4 regions of the Lysinibacillus sp. NPDC094177 genome follow, and region 1 is predicted to be linked to each of the others. Evidence: riboswitches for the same ligand, from Rfam matches in the RefSeq annotation. Region 1 holds a riboswitch; each other region holds the start of a gene.
What was found. Region 1 has a riboswitch for cobalamin ahead of ACQKNC_RS17225 (ABC transporter substrate-binding protein). Riboswitches for the same ligand answer to the same signal wherever they lie in the genome.

Region 1 (4,342 bases):
ACAGATTTCGGTGAGCTTTGTGCAGGAGAGATTGATATGAGAGCCAAACATACGGATAGAGAGGGTGAACCTCGATTACAAAGGTATAATGCTTATGGTGAAGAAGTGTCAGAGGTTTGGGTCAATGATGGCTATAAAAGAACAATTGAAGAGACGTATAATACCGGCATTGTTGGCTATGTGCATAAGGATATTCCGCAATTAGGTAGGAAGGGCAACTATGTTTATAGCTTTGCTCAAGGTTATTTATTATCACATACGGAGCCAGGCTTTTACTGTCCTGTTACTTTAACAATGGCAACGGCTTTTTTACTTGATCATTATGCAAGTGATGAGGTGAAGGAGCGCTTTTTACCACATGTTTGTGCAACAGGAGAGACAGAGCTATATGAGGGGGCTACTTTTTTAACGGAGCGTCAAGGTGGCTCAGATGTTGGTGCGAATGTTGTAGAGGCAAGACAGGACGGCGATCAGTATCGTTTATATGGTGAGAAATATTTCGCGTCTAACGCAGGAATGTGTGGGGTAGCCATGGTATTGGCACGCATGGAAGGAGCTCAGGCAGGTTCAAAGGGCTTAACATTATTTGCAGTTCCATGGCGAAATGAAGATGGCACTGTTAATAACCTTCGCATTCGACGTTTAAAGGATAAACTGGGTGTTAAAGCAGTACCTTCAGGTGAGGTGGAATTTGATGGTGCGCTAGCTTACGTTGTGGGTGATCCAAATAAAGGAATTTATTATATGCTGGAGGCGCTTAATTTATCAAGAATTTGCAATGCGGTTGCTTCTATAGGCATTATGCGCCGCGGATATTTAGAGGCGAAGCACTATGTGACAAATCGTCATGCATTTGGTAAGCCTTTAACGCAATACCCTATGATTCAGGATACACTAGGGAAATTCGCTGCCAAGCTTCATGTGGAAGTTGCTACGGTTTTTGATCTTATTCAGCTGTACGATAAGGTAACTAGTGGACAGGGGAATAAAGAGGACATCATTTTAAATCGCTTGTATATTGCGATCATGAAAAAAGAAACGGCAGAGCAAGCTGTACATTATGCTAGTGAAGCAATTGAATTACATGGCGGAAACGGCTATATTGAAGATTTTGTTACACCTCGGTTATTAAGAGATGCACAGGTACTTACTGTGTGGGAGGGGACAGCGAATATTTTAGCTTTAGAGCTCATTCGTTTAGTTGAAAAGTTTCATGTGCACGAAATGTTTGTTCGTGTCATGGAGGGACGTCTAGAAAAACTAGCTGACAGTCCATTAGTCGAAAATGTAGTGAAGCAATTATCTAAACTAGATTCAACTTTGCAAACATTTAGCCGTTTAGATGATGCGACGAAAACGTTTGAGGCAAAAAAGGTCGCAGAGAAAATGGCACATTTATATGAAAGTGTTGTAGCGGTTGAATGGGCGCAAAGATTCGGCGGCAAATATGAGAAGCTAGCAGATATTTATTTAGAGAGCACATGGGCATTGCGAGAAATGGGTGCACCAATGAAAACCGTACAGTATTTCTCAGACATAGTTTAATTGATTAGAGGTCGTCTCGAATGGGGGCGACTTTTTTGATTTTCATGTATAATGAAATCAACTGAATATTATAAAGGTTCTTTACTTATGTAAAGTGAAAAGGGAAATCGGTGTAATTCCGATGCGGTCCCGCCACTGTATGTGTGAGTTTTTTCAATCTGCGCCACTGAAAATTTCGGGAAGGCTTGAAAAAGCGTAAGGAGCACAAGCCAGGAGACCTGCCTTTATAGAAAACACGTTGTAGCCTACGAGGATAGGATGGTGGATTTTGTATATGTATTTTTGTGCAGATTTGACCCCCTCATTTTTTATGATGAGGGGTATTTGTTTTGTAAGATAAATGTCGATAAATTTGAAAGAGTGGATGATAATCTCACAATGTTGGGTGATAAACCCACAACCTTGGGCGAGAAAAACTAAAGTATATCGATAAATCAGGAAAACAAGTCATTAACTATATGCACAGATAGACTAAGGGGGATTCATTCACATGAAAAAAATTTGGAAAATAGGATTATCAGCATTTTTAGCTATTGGCTTGCTGGCTGCATGTAATACTAAAGAGGCGACAAATGAAAAGCCGTCATCTTCTGAGCAACAAGAGACAACAAAAGTAGATCAAGCAACATTCCCAATGAAGATAACGGATGCTACTGGTAAGGATATTACGCTTGAGGCGCCTCCTGAAAAGATTGTCTCTCTCATTCCGAGTAACACAGAAATATTATTTAGCCTTGGCCTAAATAATGAAATAGTTGGTGTAACAGATAATGACGATTATCCTTCAGAGGCAACTAAAAAAGAAAAGGTCGGCGGTATGGATTATAATATCGAACAAATTATTGCTTTAACACCAGATATCGTTTTTGCACATGCATCGGGTATGGGGAATTCAAAAGGAGCAATTGAACAGCTTGAGGCTGCAGGTGTGAAAGTATTTGTTGTAGCGGATGCCAAAAACTTTGATGAAACATACACAACGATTGAACAGCTTGGTCGTGCAACAGGAAAATTAGAAGAAGCTAAAAAAATTGTCGCAAATATGAAGGCAAAAGTTAAAGAAGTTGAAACAAAACTTGAGGGTGTTGAACCAAAGAAAGTCTTTGTAGAGTCGTCTGATGAGCCAGAAATTTATACAGCTGGTAAAGGTACATTTATGAATGAAATGCTAGAAATGATTCATGCCGAAAATGTGGCAGCGGATTCAAATAGCTGGTATAAAATTGATGCAGAACAAATTATCGCGAAAAATCCAGATGTCATTGTAGTGGCATATAATTATGTACCTGATATTTTAACGAAAATTCCAAAACGTCCAGGCTTTGAGACAATTACGGCCGTAAAAAATAAAGCTATTGTACAAGTGGATGAAAACACGACAAGTCGTCAAGGTCCTCGATTAGCAGATGGTCTTGAGGAATTAGCGAAGGCCGTCTACCCAGAGGCGTTTAAATGAGTAAATCAATTGTAGCCTATATAACAGCGATTACGCTTCTAGTCATTAGCATCTGGTGTGGTGTAGCGATAGGCTCGGTTCATATTCCACTAGAAGTATTGTGGAATAAGGCGGCTGATGAAACAGCTGCCAATATTTTATGGAAGATTCGGTTACCTAGAGTTTTGCTGGCAGGGCTTGTAGGGGCATCACTTGCTATTGCAGGGGCAGCTTTTCAAGGTTTATTAAAAAACCCTTTGGCTGATCCTTATACGTTAGGTGTTTCCTCTGGTGCATCAGTTGGTGCAGTTATGACGATTTTCTTTAGTATATCCATACCTGTAGTCGGCCATTTTACGTTACCGACCTTTAGTATGATAGGTGCCATATTAACGATGGTAGCTGTCATGGGTTTTGCTAGAATAGTAGACCGCTCGCTAAAAATGGAAACTCTTATATTAACAGGGGTTATATTTAGTTCATTTTTAGGTTCCTTGATTTCGTTAATGATTGCATTATCTGGTGAAGAGCTACGGCAAGTTATCGGATGGCTACTCGGCTCAGTATCGATGCGGGGTTGGCCTTTTGTTCAAATGATTATTCCGTTTGTGATAATTGGCTCAATTATGCTTTGGACACAAAGACGCGAGTTAAACGTTCTGTTATATGGAGAAGAACGCGCAAAGTATTTAGGTGTCAATGTTAAGCGCAGTAAATATATTATTTTAGTGGGTGGATCAATGTTGACAGGAGCTGCGGTAGCTGTTTCTGGAACGATTGGCTTTGTTGGTTTAGTAGTTCCTCATATGACGAGAATGGTTTGGGGTTCAGATCACCGTCATTTATTGCCATTATCATTTTTAAATGGTGCAACATTACTGATTATTTGTGATTTAGTAGCACGAACAATTATTATGCCAAGAGAGCTACCGATTGGTGTAATTACTGCATTTATTGGGGCGCCCGTTTTTTCCTATATTTTTTATAAGCAACGTAGAGGCAAGGGGGTACGGGCATGATTGTTGTTGAACATCTTTCTGGTGGCTATGAAGATGTACCGATCGTCCAGGATATAAGTTTTTCTGTTAATAAAGGAAAAATACTAGGGATTTTAGGGCCGAATGGTAGTGGGAAATCTACACTGTTAAAAGTAATAAGTGGTATACTACCAGCAACTGCAGGCACTATATTAATAGATGGTAAAAATAGTAGCTCTTACAATGCTCGTGCTTTAGCAAAAAAAATGGCGGTGCTGCCACAATTACATGCTAATGCCTTTTCAAACAGTGTACGAGAGGCGGTATCTCTTGGACGTTATCCACATCAAAAAGGCTTTTTTTCGAGCTGGACTGATCGTGATGA
Region 2 (4,342 bases), on a different contig from region 1:
ATGTACCAAGCTGTAAATTATGTTTCCCTTCCGTAACTAGCTCTAATTCTCCAGATTCCAGGTTGACGATGGCAATTTGAGAAAATTGCTCCATATCAACAAACCCAGCAGCATCTGATTTATATTTCATCTTTTCTACTTCAAGTGGTTTTAGTTCTTTGTCATCTTTCTTATCATTTTCAGCTTTATCATAAATGCTGTCATTTTTTCCTAACTTTATTGAGAAAGCTATATTTTTACCACATGGAGACCATACAGGTGATGTCGCACCGTTTTTACAATTAGTAAGTTGTTTCGCTTCCCCACCTGCTTTTGAAAGCACAAAAATTTGTGGCTTGCCATGTCTCGTTGATACAAATGCGATTTTACTGCCATCTGGAGACCATACAGGTGAATTCGTTTTATCTTCACCAAATGTCCATTGTTGAGGATTTTTTTCATTTAAGTTTATGTAAAATAAATTAGACATGTAGTCCTTTTTCTTCTCATCAATACGAGTCTCTACATACACAACTTCTGTTCCGTCAGGTGATACTTGTGGATCTGCCACGGATTTTAATTGGTATAGATCTTCTGGTTTTATCCCTTGTTTCGATGTCATATTTTATATCCCCTTTGCGCCGAAATTTCATTACTTAGTAGAATATTTCGACGCCCTAAGTATTATTCCTGCTTTCAAAGGAGAAATTGTTTTTTTATCCCAGAGAGGATTTTACAATAGCATGTAGTACAATTAAAAAACCGTAGCTGCTTCGCAATAATTACCAAGAGCTACGGACATCATTTATTTCAAAGATTGATTTTGGGATAAGTGGTTGTGTACGCATTTGAGTAACGACATAAGCATTTTATCGGGTAGAACGAGATGCTGATGAAGCGGCTCTTCGGACACACCCTGGTAAGCACTCAGTCAGTACGGAAATCACACTCCCGTTATGATGGTCTTATTTTTTAACATTTCCCAATAATCCGCAGAATTTGTTCTGCGATAAAATTTATAAAAAGGTTCATTCGGACGTGCACGTTCCTTATAGAGCTCAATGATTTGCTTTAAAAAACCTTCAATATGCTCCACTTCTACTCTTTTTGCAAACAGAGTCCCGGCTTGTGCATTTGGACCCATTGGCACTGCCCCTAAATAGACATCAAAGCTATCCTTTTGGTAGACAAGCCCAATATCATCATAAACCGCAATATAACAGGCAGAGGCACAACCATTTACGTTTAAACGTAATCTTGTTGGGACAGTTATCCCTTCTAAAGAATGATATAGCTGTTCAGTAATTGGGGCTGCCTCCATCTTATCACCATCACAAAAATCACAAGCCTTCATAGCCACACTTGGCCCTTGCTTTGCCACATACAGACCAGCGTCTTGTAGCTCTTTAGTTGCATCTGTTACATCTACTGTTGGAATTGATAATATTATACTGTAAGATGCGGAGTATTTGATTGCACCAGTTTCTCCTACAACCTTTGCAATTGTTTGAAATTGTGCCGGAGAATAATGCTTATTAATAATACCTGGGCTTACGGCAAGACGGGTAAAATCTCCATTATTGTTTAGTTTTGCAAATGTTTTGTCGGGTATATTTTTACGAAATGCATTCATAAATAATTCTCCTTATGAAAAGAGGGCTAGCAAAACGCTAGCCCCATATTTTTTCTAGTTTTCAAAGTTATCCGGATAGAAGCCTTTCGCCAAAATTTGAATAGCTTCTGCAACACGAACTCCTTCTGACGCGGCAGAAAGCGGTAAAATCACAAAGCGTTCATTTTTTACTGCTTCCGTTTCTTTTAAGGCTGGATCATTTTTCAAGAAATTTATTTTTTCTTCCGCCGTTGTTTCTCCATAATCAACGACAACAACAACTTCTGGATTTCGTTCTACTACATCCTCTTTTGACACCGTAGTCCATCCTGATTCCACATCACCAAAAATATTTTTACCGCCAGCAATAGTTACAAGCTCATTCATGAAGTTTTGTCCAGCAGTAAAGACATCTTTATCACCACTGTCAAACACTAAAACTCGTAGTTCTTTTTCATTTTGCGGTAATTTCGCACGGACAGCATCTACATCCTTTGTCATTTGTTTAATTAATGCTTCTCCACGATCCTCAACGCCGAAAATTTTTGCGATATTTCGAATATCTGTGAAAATATCTTCTAAAGTTGGTTTCGTCATATTTGAGGATGTATGTAAATAACTGTGAATACCTAATGCCTCAAGCTCTTCCTGTGTACCAACACCTTTCTCTCCAAAGGCGCTTTTCCAACCACCGTATAAAAAGTCTGCACCTGCATCAATTACTTGCTCCTTAGAAGGATACTTTTCAGCTATTACAGGCACTTTATCGTAGGCAGCTTGCAGGGGCTCATAAATTTTATCATCTAAGTATGCCGTCCCTACCATTGAATCTTCTAAACCTAAAGCCAGCATAATTTCTGTTACGTGTTGATTTAAGCTAATCGCTTTTTTAGGTGCTTCCTTATATACTTGTGTTGTTCCATTATTTTCAATTGTTACTTCTGTCGTTTCAGCTTGTGAAGGCTCTACCTTCTCACCTATTGCAGCAGATTCTGGTTTGTCCTTTGAGTTACACGCGCCTAGTACAGCGATCAATGCTATTGCAAAGACAAGCCATAAGTGTTTCCATTTCTTCATGTCCTCTTCTCCTTTGTTGTTAAATATATAGAAAGAAATCATTAGACTTCTGTGCTACCAAGTTAGTTTTCTAGAAAAGGGCATAAAAAAACCCCTTGTTTCCAAGAGGTTAGCATAGTGAAAGAAAGGTTCTTCAACCTGTTCACTATCCCCATCCTCGTGGTTTAAGTAAAAGAAAACTAATTGGCAGGTATCCTGGCTTAGGTTCATCATCTATACACCTTCACATAGCATAGCTACAGTGGCATTTCGTATAGACTCTCCATTACAGTTGCGGGACAGCATCGGATTTGCACCGATTTCCCTTTTAAGCAAATGACAAAGATCATTTGCACCAATAGGTCGTTTTTATTTTGTTGTAAATGATATTGCAAGATTAATAGATTCACAATCTCATAAAAATATCAAAAAATTATTATCATAAATATATTAACACTATTCAGACATAAATACTAACTATTTTTATACGAAATATTTTTCAATCCAATTCTGTTACAATGTTGATAGATGAAATAATAGAAACGAGGATTTTTTTATGCATGTAACAATTGGAGTACTCGCTCACGTTGACGCAGGAAAAACAACATTTTCTGAGCAGTTACTATTTCATACAAACAGTATTCAAGCCCGCGGGCGAGTAGATCACCAGGACACATTTCTAGATAATCATGAATTAGAGCGTCAGCGGGGCATTACAATTTTTGCGGAGCAAGGTCGCATGACGATTGGAAACGATACATATACGTTAATCGATACACCAGGACACGCCGATTTCTCCCCAGAGATGGAGCGCGCCATTCGAGTTATGGATTATGCCATTATTATTGTTAGTGCGGTTGAAGGAGTACAAGGTCATACAGAAACAGTGTGGCAACTGTTACGCCAATATCACGTCCCGACCTTTTTCTTTATCAACAAAATTGACCGTGAAGGGGCAGATGTTAAAGCCGTTATGGCACAGCTTCATAAGGATTGCTCTGAGGATGTACTACTCGTAAATGAACCGCTCCGTTCAGACTATGTTCCTTATTCGATGATGGAATGGCTTGCCGAACGTGATGAGCAGCTTCTAGATGCTTTTCTTAATGAGACATTGGATAGCGCAAGCTGCCTTTCTCATTTACAAACGATGATTAAACAGGAAATGGCCTTTTTGTGTTTTACTGGCTCAGCCTTAAAAGATATTGGGATAAAGGAATTCCTAGCACAGCTTCCCCTACTTACAAAGACACATTTTCATAACGATGCCCCGTTCCAAGGTGAAGTGTTTAAAATTCGTCATGATGGACATCAACGTTTAACTTTTTTAAAGGCCTTGCAAGGAACGTTACATGTGCGTGATGAATTTTCATTTGGAGATGTAACAGAAAAAGTGACTGAAATACGGCAATATAATGGTAGTCGTTATGAAAGCGCTCAAGAGGTCGAAGCTGGGGAAATTTTCGCAGTTAAAGGGATTAGTAAAGCTAACATCGGAGATATCATTGGTAATTCCGGTATCCCACAGCCCTATGAATTAGTACCAACATTACAGGCGAAAGTACAATATGAAGGTGATCAGCATATAAAGGAAATATTAAAGATTTTCCGCACACTCGAAGCAGAAGAACCATCATTACGTGTACTATGGCATGAAAAATTCCAAGAAATTCATGTTCATATTATGGGTGTCAT
Region 3 (4,342 bases), on a different contig from region 1:
AAATGGACATGTGCGTGCAAGTGCTGCACAATTTTTATGCGCATTGGCAGCAAAAAGTGATCCTGAAGAAAGGGTTTTGGAGGACTTTTTAAAGATTTGGGCAGTAACGTATGATGAAAAAACAGTAACTGCGAGGCATACTTTGCAGGCAATTTGGAAAATAGGCTTAGCAGGGCAGGTACAAAGAGATTTAGTCGTTTCATATTTGGCGAAAAGATTTCAAATATGCTTAGATGAAAAGCACCCGACATTAATACGCTATGATATTATTGTATCCTTTAAAAAGCTATTCGATGAGACGAAAGACCCGAAGCTACTAAAAATTGCGGAGCGTTTAATTGATGAAGAACAAGATGTTAAATGCAAAAGAAAATATATGAAAGCCATCCATTAAAACTCGTGGAATGGCTATTTTTTTATGAAAATTCTTTCGTTAATAGAGAATTAGTTTATAATATATCCAGGCGTGTTGATTAGGAAAAAATAGGTTTATTATTGACCGATAATAGGATTTTTTTTGATGCCCTTAGCGGAAAATGCTGTCTTCAAAATGGTTAATAACACACCTGATAATATATGAAAAAGTAAAAGGAGTTAAATAATGAGTATTTATAATTATTTAGTAAAGAAGCCAAATGGTGAAATATTATCAATGGAAACTTATCGAGGAAAAACGCTGTTAATTGTTAATACAGCAAACAAGTGCCGTTTTACATATCAATTCGAAGACTTACAAAAAATGTATGGCAAATATGAGAAAGATAATTTTGTTGTATTAGGTTTTCCTTGTGATCAATTTGATAATCAAAATCCTGAAGATGGCGAACAAACTACACAACTTTGTAAAATCAACTATGGTGTAACATTCCCAATTTTTGAATTGGTGCAGGTCAATGGAGATGCGACACACCCATTATTCAATTATTTAAAGCACGAGATAGACTATCGCGAATTCGGCAAGGCAAGTATGCAGGAAAAAATGCTGGCAGAAGCAATTATCCAAATTGCACCTAGTTTTTTAGACGGTCGTAATATTCGCTGGAACTTTACAAAATTTTTAATAGATACAAATGGTAAAACAGTTGCCCGCTTCGAACCTACAGATTCACAGCTTGATATTGAGCGAGCTATTGAAAGAATCTTATAAAACCTTGGATCAATACTAAAATCCGTTTTTGATTAAAAAAGTTGGTCGATGAAAGTATATGGAGGGAGGATTAGACTAAATTTACGGAAAGCTTCCTCCTACATGGAATGTGCAGTCAAGTACATATTGTGAAGAGCCATAACTTTAACTCTCATTGAAATCAGAATAGAGAATGTTTTTGTATAGCTTTGTAGAAAAAGGGCTTACTATTGTTCATATTCATTTGTTTTCCGTTCATTTCAAAGCTATTTTTTCCTATCAATATATGTTAAACTGCTTTACAAGTGAATAATTCTTGCAGAATAAGGGTGCTAAACTATAGCATAATCGGGAATTCGGTGAAAAACCGAAGCTGTTTCCGCAACTGTAAGTACAGGAATCATAAAGATATACCACTGTCGAATTATTTGATGGGAAGGTTTTTTTATGACTCACAACGTGATTGAATAAACTGTACAAGCCAGGAGACCGACCTTTGTTTGAACGTATAGATAACTCTTCGGAAGCTAGGAGAATATGCGGCAAATACATAGGCTATGACGTGTCTATACGACACACTATTTATGTTATTTTCGTTGTTTCCTTAGGAGTGGGAACAGCGTTTTTTTATGTGCACTTATTAATTCACCTGATGAGATCCAAGGGTGTTTATAAAGTAAGAATTTTTCATGAAAGAAAGCGGGGACTTAGATTTGAAAAAAGATGCACGTTTTTCTTGTTATCCATTTATGCGTGAAAAGGCATTAACAGTAGATTTTGAAATTCGAACGGATAGCCTTACAACACATATTGGCGTCGCTTTGACAGCGGTGAAAAAAGAAACGTTAGAGGTAGTAGCGGATGATTTATTAGCCATTTTGCCAATGGCTTACCATGTAAATGGCTCAGTCCGAGGTAAATTAGCGGTAACCGAAGATGATTTAACTTGGCTAAGTAATCGCTATGATTTCTATGTTAGTCATGTTAAGGAAGAAATACAGAACTTTGTATTACCTCAAGGAACAGAGGCTGCCACTGCATTACATTTATGCCGTAGTGAGGCGAAAAAATCATATCGCATTTTGCACAAAGTATCTGAAGAACGAGAAGTACCAGCTATTCTTTTTGATTATTTAGGATTGCTAGCCAATGTTTTTTTTGTAATGGCTGTCTATATGAATCGGCATGCTGGTATTGCCGAAATACCGTTTATTAGTAAGTCATACCCGATGAAAAAGAAAAAGGAGAATCAATGAAATGAAAAAAATGTTTAAACTTCAATGGCTTTCTGTGTTGATGCTGGCACTTGTATTAGTTGGCTGTGGTGCGAAAGAGGATACTAATAAAGATGCTGTTTCTAAGGAAAATCAACAAGTAGAGAAAACTAGCTATAAAGTTAAGGATGACCGTGGCGTAGAAGTAGAGTTTGATGCCGTACCTAAAACTATTGTTTCATTACAGCCGAGTAATACAGAAATTTTATTTGCTTTAGGTGTGGGTGATAAAATCGTTGGTGCAACTGAGTATGATTCGTATCCAGAAGAAGCTCAAAAAATTGAGCGTGTTTCTGATACTGTAAAATTCAATAGTGAGCGTATTTTAGCGTTAAAGCCAGATGTCGTTATTGCTTATACGACTGGAGGCGATGATGAAAATTTAAATGCCTTAAAAGGTCTCGAAGCTGCCGGTATTAAAGTGTTTGCCATTCAATCAGCTAAATCATTTGATGATGTTTACGGGGATATCCAACAAATCGCAACGGTAATGGGAATCAAAGATAAAGGCGACAAGTTAGATAAAGATATTAAAGCTAAAATTGCGGAAGTCCAAGCGAAAGTCAAAGATGTGAAAGAACCGAAAAATATCTACTTAGAAATTAGTCCAAAGCCAGACTTATATACACCAGGTTCTGGTACGTTCCAACAAGAGATTTTAAATGCTGCAAATGTAAAGAACGTTTTTGCTGATCTCCAAAACTGGGCAAAGGTATCTGAGGAAGATGTCATTGCGAAAAACCCAGAAGTCATCTTAACAACAGTAAACTATGTGAAAGACCCAGCGGCAGAAATCCTTTCTCGTGATGGATGGAATTCAATCACTGCCATTCAAAATAAAGCAGTTTACTATATAGATACTGATATTTCGAACCGCCCAGGTCCACGTATTGGCGAAGCTGTTGAGTTAATAGCAAAAGCCGCATACCCTGAGTTATTTAAATAGTCTATATGGAAAAATAGAATTTTGGAGCTGTCCTTTAAAGGGCAGCTTTTTTAACTAGGTAATTACTCTGGTAGTGTGAACACTTCACTGTGAAGATTCCTTGACCCCGCTCCGCTTGGAAGGAAAAGTGATCGGGAAGAGTGGATAACTGCTCTACTTCGGTGAGAGTGAGAGGTGATCAGATAATATGGCCACCCGCTCCGCTCCGACAAAGAAGCGCTCAAATAAATACCTTTAAAGCTCTAAGTAGTGATGACATTTCCTAGTGTGAATATTGGTATTATATCGAATTGTTCTATAAAATAGAGATAAGAATGCTTGCTAACAGAGGGAGGTGCAGTGAGTGAAACAGTTTGATATGAAGATTATTCCGTTTGAGGCAGTCTATAATTTCCGTGATATGGGTGGTTATAAGTCGAGAGATGGGCGTGCTGTTAAGAATGGTTTGATTTATCGTTCAGCAGCGCTTGGTAAAATGACGAAAGCAGATAAGGAGCTTTTTGAAACACTAGGTGTGAAAACAATTTTTGATTATCGAGACAACCATGAGGCTCAAACTAATCCTAATCCGGTATTCCCGTATGCCAAGAATATTCAAATACCAGCAAAGGGAAATCATGCTTTTGAGATGCCTACAAATACTGGTGGGAAAGATTTTTATAAGGTTGTAAGCCCAGAGATATTCCGAGAATTTTACGCACAAATGCCTTTTAATAATGCCTCGTTCAAGGAGTTAATGGCAACGATTCAACACCCTGAAAATTTAGGGCTTGTTCATCATTGCGCTGTCGGGAAAGATCGAACAGGTATTGGCAGCGCACTTATTTTACTTGCTTTAGATGTACCTGAGGAGACGATAATGGAGGACTATTTAGATACGAATGTACATCTACGTCCTTTAGTAGAGAGAATGGCTCAGACAATTCAGCATGATTATAGCGATCAAGAATTACGGCAATTTTATGCCTTAATGTCTGCCAGTGAGGAGTATTTACA
Region 4 (4,342 bases), on a different contig from region 1:
AATAAAAGTAGTCCAAGGGATAACGTCATTTTTTCTAGCGGATGAACAGTCGCTAGTTTGTTCATATAAGCATACTTATCAATGAGTAACATAGCGTTTAACCTTCTTTATGTTTGCCGCGCATTAAGCCGATGAAATAGCCGATAAATCCAGCGCCAATAGCAGCTTGTAGTGCGAATAATAAGCTTTCAATTTCACCACTTGGTGGCTCCCATAAGCTTTCAAACCATGGCTCGTAGCTTGCATCTATTTCACTAATCGCTGCTTCCGCTTCGCCATCAGCACCTCCGAATTCTGCACCTTTTTGAATAAATAGGGGAACGATTGCTAGTAACACAACAATTGCTAAGAGCAGTAAGTTTTTTTTCATGTTAGTGAGCCTCCTTTGCTGAAAAAACACGTAAAGCTTTTAATTCACTGACATTGTATTTTTTCAGGAAGTTCATAACGATCACTGTTAAAATTCCTTCACTAACAGCAAGAGGAATTTGCGTTAATGCAAAAATACCAGCAAACTTTGTGAATGAAGCCATAAAGCCTCCGACCTCAGAAGGGAAGGCAAGTGCTAATTGTACAGAAGTGACAACATATGTACCTAAATCACCAAGCATCGCTGCTAAGAATACAGCTACTGAAAATGATAACCCCATTTTTTGAGAGCCCTTAAAAACATAATAAGCAATAATAGGACCAGCAATTGCCATAGAAAAGGCATTAGCACCTAAAGTTGTAAGTCCACCATGAGCTAAAAGTAAAGCTTGGAATAATAATACGATTGTCCCGATAACACTCATCGCTAATGGTCCAAAAAGAACTGTCCCAAGCCCAACTCCTGTTGGGTGTGAGCAACTTCCTGTTACAGAAGGTATTTTTAAAGCTGATAGCACAAAGGCAAAGGCACCCGAAAGACCTAATATCATTTTTGTTTCAGGATTTTCATCAATTGTTTTTCGAATAGAACGTAATCCTAAAATAATAAATGGAATTGATACGACCCACCAAAAAATTGCCCATTCGATTGGCAAAAAGCCCTCCATAATATGCATCGCAAATGCACGATCTGGCACGAATAAAAATGCCAATAAGAAATAACTAAGCTTCCAACCTGAGAGTTTCAAAAATCTCTCCTCCTCACATTAAAATTATTCGAATTAGTATGCGATCAATATAATTTCGCCTTGGCGTAATTGCGTCCGAATTTTGAATTGTGCAAGCACAATTCATTCCTTTCAAAATCCGTGACATCCGCCGGAGTTTTTTTCATTCAGTAGGTGTTTTGGTCCAGTTGGAACCATATCTGTACTCATCTACTACCTTGAGATGGAGTCTCTTCTGAATGAAAAAAAGCACTTCTCCCTTTGGGGGAAAAGTGCATAGCTAAAAAAGTAAATAAGTTCTAATCTGCTAAGCCGCACACCCATCCTCGTAGGTTGAAACGATCACATATTTTTCGGCAGGTCTCCTGGCTTTAGTTCAACGTTTTATAGGCCTTCCCATCCTTTGGACAGTGACATTATCTATAAAACTCCCTAGTACAGTGGCGGGACCGCGCCGGATTTGAACCGGCTTCCCTTTTAAGCGAAATGCTGAACAATTCGCACCGAAAAAAGATGAAGTTGTGAGATTTCACGACAAAGTGTAACATGGTTTTCCATAAATATGCTATACTTTTTGTGAAAAAATTTTTAATTTAGTCTCTATGTCGAAAATTCGGATAAATAGAAAATGGATGTCACATTTTTCTAAAAATAATTAATAAAAATGTCACAAATTAAGAAAGAAATATTGAAATTTTAAAAAAATAAGCTATGATAGAAACAGTTTTATCAAAATCAATTATGCCGCCGCATAATTGCGTCCGGAATCGGCTTTGTGCTTAGGCCTGCGTGATGCAGGTCAGTTAGCCGTTATCGCATGGATGCGATGATCTTAGGCTAACATCCTTTATTGAACTCCTTTCCGATTTTGTGACATCCGCCGGAGGCTTTAACTTCTTTCAGCGGATGTTTGGATACTTGCTGAAAGAAGTTAAAACTAAATTCATATAAAACGTCCATAAGTGCTTGAATATTTTCAAGATAATAGGGAATTCGGTGAAAATCCGATACAGCCCCCGCTACTGTAATAGCTGATGAAATCGCAAAGGCCACCATATAAAAAATGGGAAGGTGCGAAAGTAAAAAGAAGCTTAAGTCAGGAAACCTGCTTATGTGATGCTGCATGCAAACTTTTCGGAGGGAGAAGTTGAAGCGAAAGCGAGTACCCTTATATATTCGTTTTTAATTGGCTTCTACTAAACCTTTACTCTTCGTCTAGAGTAAAGGTTTTTCTTTTTCCTAAAAGCAAATGAGGGGAGAACGACTATGACAACTTGGAATTTAGAGGGGATGAAAACACATCTTTTTATTTGTAATGGTAGTAGCTGTATGAAAAAAGATGCGGAGGACATTACACAGGCAATCCGTGATGAAATACAGTTGCTGGCACTTGATAAAGAAATACATACAACGAGGACTCGATGTAATGGTAGGTGTAAGGATGCTTGTGTTGTCATTGCTTATCCTCAGGGGAATTGGTATCGCGTGCCGACAACGGAGCATGCGAAGGCACTTGTGCAAGATTTAAATCATGAATCGTTACATAATGAGCATGTCTTTACATTGCGTGAAGGTTCGTTACAACGTACAGCACAGACAACAGCCATAAAAGGTATTGAAAAGGTGAAAGAGGGGTAACAAAATGGCGCAAAAAGGTAAGATTTTCGTAGTTGGCTTTGGGCCTGGAGATTTTAAACATATTACGAATCGTGCTGTGGAGGCACTACAACAAAGTGATATGATCATAGGCTATAAAACTTATGTTGAACTTATTCAGGATTTAGTTAGCGCAAAGTCGATTATTAGTACTGGTATGACAGAGGAAGTTTCGCGAGCACAGGAAGCTGTGCGTCAAGCGGAGGCTGGAAGTGTTGTATCGGTTATTTCCAGCGGTGATGCTGGTGTATATGGAATGGCAGGATTAGTGTATGAGGTTTTAATCGAGCTAGGTTGGACGGAAGCAACTGGTGTCGAGGTAGAAATTGTTCCAGGTATTTCTGCTATTAATTCGTGTGCAAGTTTACTAGGTGCTCCGATTATGCATGACGCCTGTACCATTAGTTTAAGTGATCACTTAACGCCTTGGAATTTAATTGCAAAGCGAGTAGAAGCGGCAGCAATGGCGGATTTTGTTATTGCTCTTTATAACCCCAAAAGTGGGCGACGTACGAGACAAATCGTTGAGGCACAACGAATTTTATTAGAATATCGTTCACCTGATACGCCGGTTGGACTAGTGAAAAGCGCGTATCGTGACCGTCAGGAAATTACGATGACGACTTTAGCAGAAATGCTTGAACATGATATCGGCATGTTAACTACAGTTATTATCGGGAATTCAACAACATTCTTCTACGACAATAAAATGATTACACCACGTGGTTATCAGCGTAAATATACACTCGGTGAAGAAAAACAACCGTTACGACCACATCAACGACTTAAGGAAGAAAATGAACCATGGGCAATGAATCAAGAAACAGGAGCAGCGCGTAATGATTTTGCGACTGATCCTAATGCCAATCGTATTAAGCCCAGTTTAGCTATTACACCACAACCAAAGCCTAAAAAATCGTCACTTGAATTGGCGACAGCTGCTCTTGCAATGGTGAAGGGAACGAGCGCTGTGAAAGTAACACCTAAGCTCGTTCAACAAAAAATCGAATCCGTTTTTGAATTAGCTGTTAGTCCAGGAGTAGCCAATAAGTTTTTTACTCCTCAACAAATGATGACGTTAGCTGAGGTAGTTGGTGAGGAAGGAACGATGGAGTATACACCTGACCATCAAATTCATTTGAAAATTCCAACGTCTGAACCTGAAGAGATTACCGCAAAGCTTCGTGAAGTTGGCTTTTTACTAGCACCACTTGGCGACGTGTTATCGTTAAAGGCTTGTGACTTCTGTTACGGAGAAAAGTACGATTCGATTCCGTATGCGGAAGAGATTCAAGCAAAGCTCGGTGGTATGTCGTTACCGAAAACATTAAATATTGGCTTTAACGGCTGCGGTATGGCGTGTTATCGAGCGGTATTCGATGATATTGGAATTGTTTATCGTAAAAGTAAATTTGATGTTTTTATTGGTGCTAAGCCGGTTGGTCGTACAGCACATGCGGCCCAGCCAGTTGTTGAGGGGCTAGAGCCTGAACAGCTCATACCACTTATCACCGACATTATCGAAGAATATAAAGCAAATGCGCATCCAAATGAACGTTTGTTTAAATACTTCAAGCGTGTGAAAAAGA

Region 2: another riboswitch for cobalamin. It lies ahead of ACQKNC_RS07585 (ABC transporter substrate-binding protein); the one in region 1 lies ahead of ACQKNC_RS17225 (ABC transporter substrate-binding protein).
Region 3: another riboswitch for cobalamin. It lies ahead of ACQKNC_RS12040 (ATP:cob(I)alamin adenosyltransferase); the one in region 1 lies ahead of ACQKNC_RS17225 (ABC transporter substrate-binding protein).
Region 4: another riboswitch for cobalamin. It lies ahead of ACQKNC_RS00750 ((2Fe-2S) ferredoxin domain-containing protein); the one in region 1 lies ahead of ACQKNC_RS17225 (ABC transporter substrate-binding protein).

What each region holds. Positions count from the first base shown of each region.
Region 1 is NZ_JBNNTW010000011.1:89,473-93,814, forward strand. Features, by position in the region: gene ACQKNC_RS17220 (acyl-CoA dehydrogenase family protein) at 1-1,545, shown strand, start outside; cobalamin riboswitch at 1,603-1,785, shown strand; gene ACQKNC_RS17225 (ABC transporter substrate-binding protein) at 2,036-3,001, shown strand; gene ACQKNC_RS17230 (FecCD family ABC transporter permease) at 2,998-3,999, shown strand; gene ACQKNC_RS17235 (adenosylcobinamide amidohydrolase) at 3,996-4,342, shown strand, end outside.
Region 2 is NZ_JBNNTW010000003.1:300,578-304,919, reverse strand. Features, by position in the region: gene ACQKNC_RS07595 (S9 family peptidase) at 1-601, opposite strand, end outside; gene ACQKNC_RS07590 (precorrin-3B methylase) at 923-1,612, opposite strand; gene ACQKNC_RS07585 (ABC transporter substrate-binding protein) at 1,667-2,668, opposite strand; cobalamin riboswitch at 2,837-3,022, opposite strand; gene ACQKNC_RS07580 (GTP-binding protein) at 3,204-4,342, shown strand, end outside.
Region 3 is NZ_JBNNTW010000006.1:85,754-90,095, reverse strand. Features, by position in the region: gene ACQKNC_RS12050 (hypothetical protein) at 1-394, shown strand, start outside; gene ACQKNC_RS12045 (glutathione peroxidase) at 602-1,147, shown strand; cobalamin riboswitch at 1,436-1,638, shown strand; gene ACQKNC_RS12040 (ATP:cob(I)alamin adenosyltransferase) at 1,840-2,382, shown strand; gene ACQKNC_RS12035 (helical backbone metal receptor) at 2,384-3,346, shown strand; gene ACQKNC_RS12030 (tyrosine-protein phosphatase) at 3,690-4,342, shown strand, end outside.
Region 4 is NZ_JBNNTW010000001.1:148,150-152,491, reverse strand. Features, by position in the region: gene cbiQ (cobalt ECF transporter T component CbiQ) at 1-92, opposite strand, end outside; gene ACQKNC_RS00760 (energy-coupling factor ABC transporter substrate-binding protein) at 98-370, opposite strand; gene ACQKNC_RS00755 (energy-coupling factor ABC transporter permease) at 372-1,118, opposite strand; cobalamin riboswitch at 1,436-1,620, opposite strand; cobalamin riboswitch at 2,041-2,225, shown strand; gene ACQKNC_RS00750 ((2Fe-2S) ferredoxin domain-containing protein) at 2,364-2,735, shown strand; gene cobJ (precorrin-3B C(17)-methyltransferase) at 2,740-4,342, shown strand, end outside.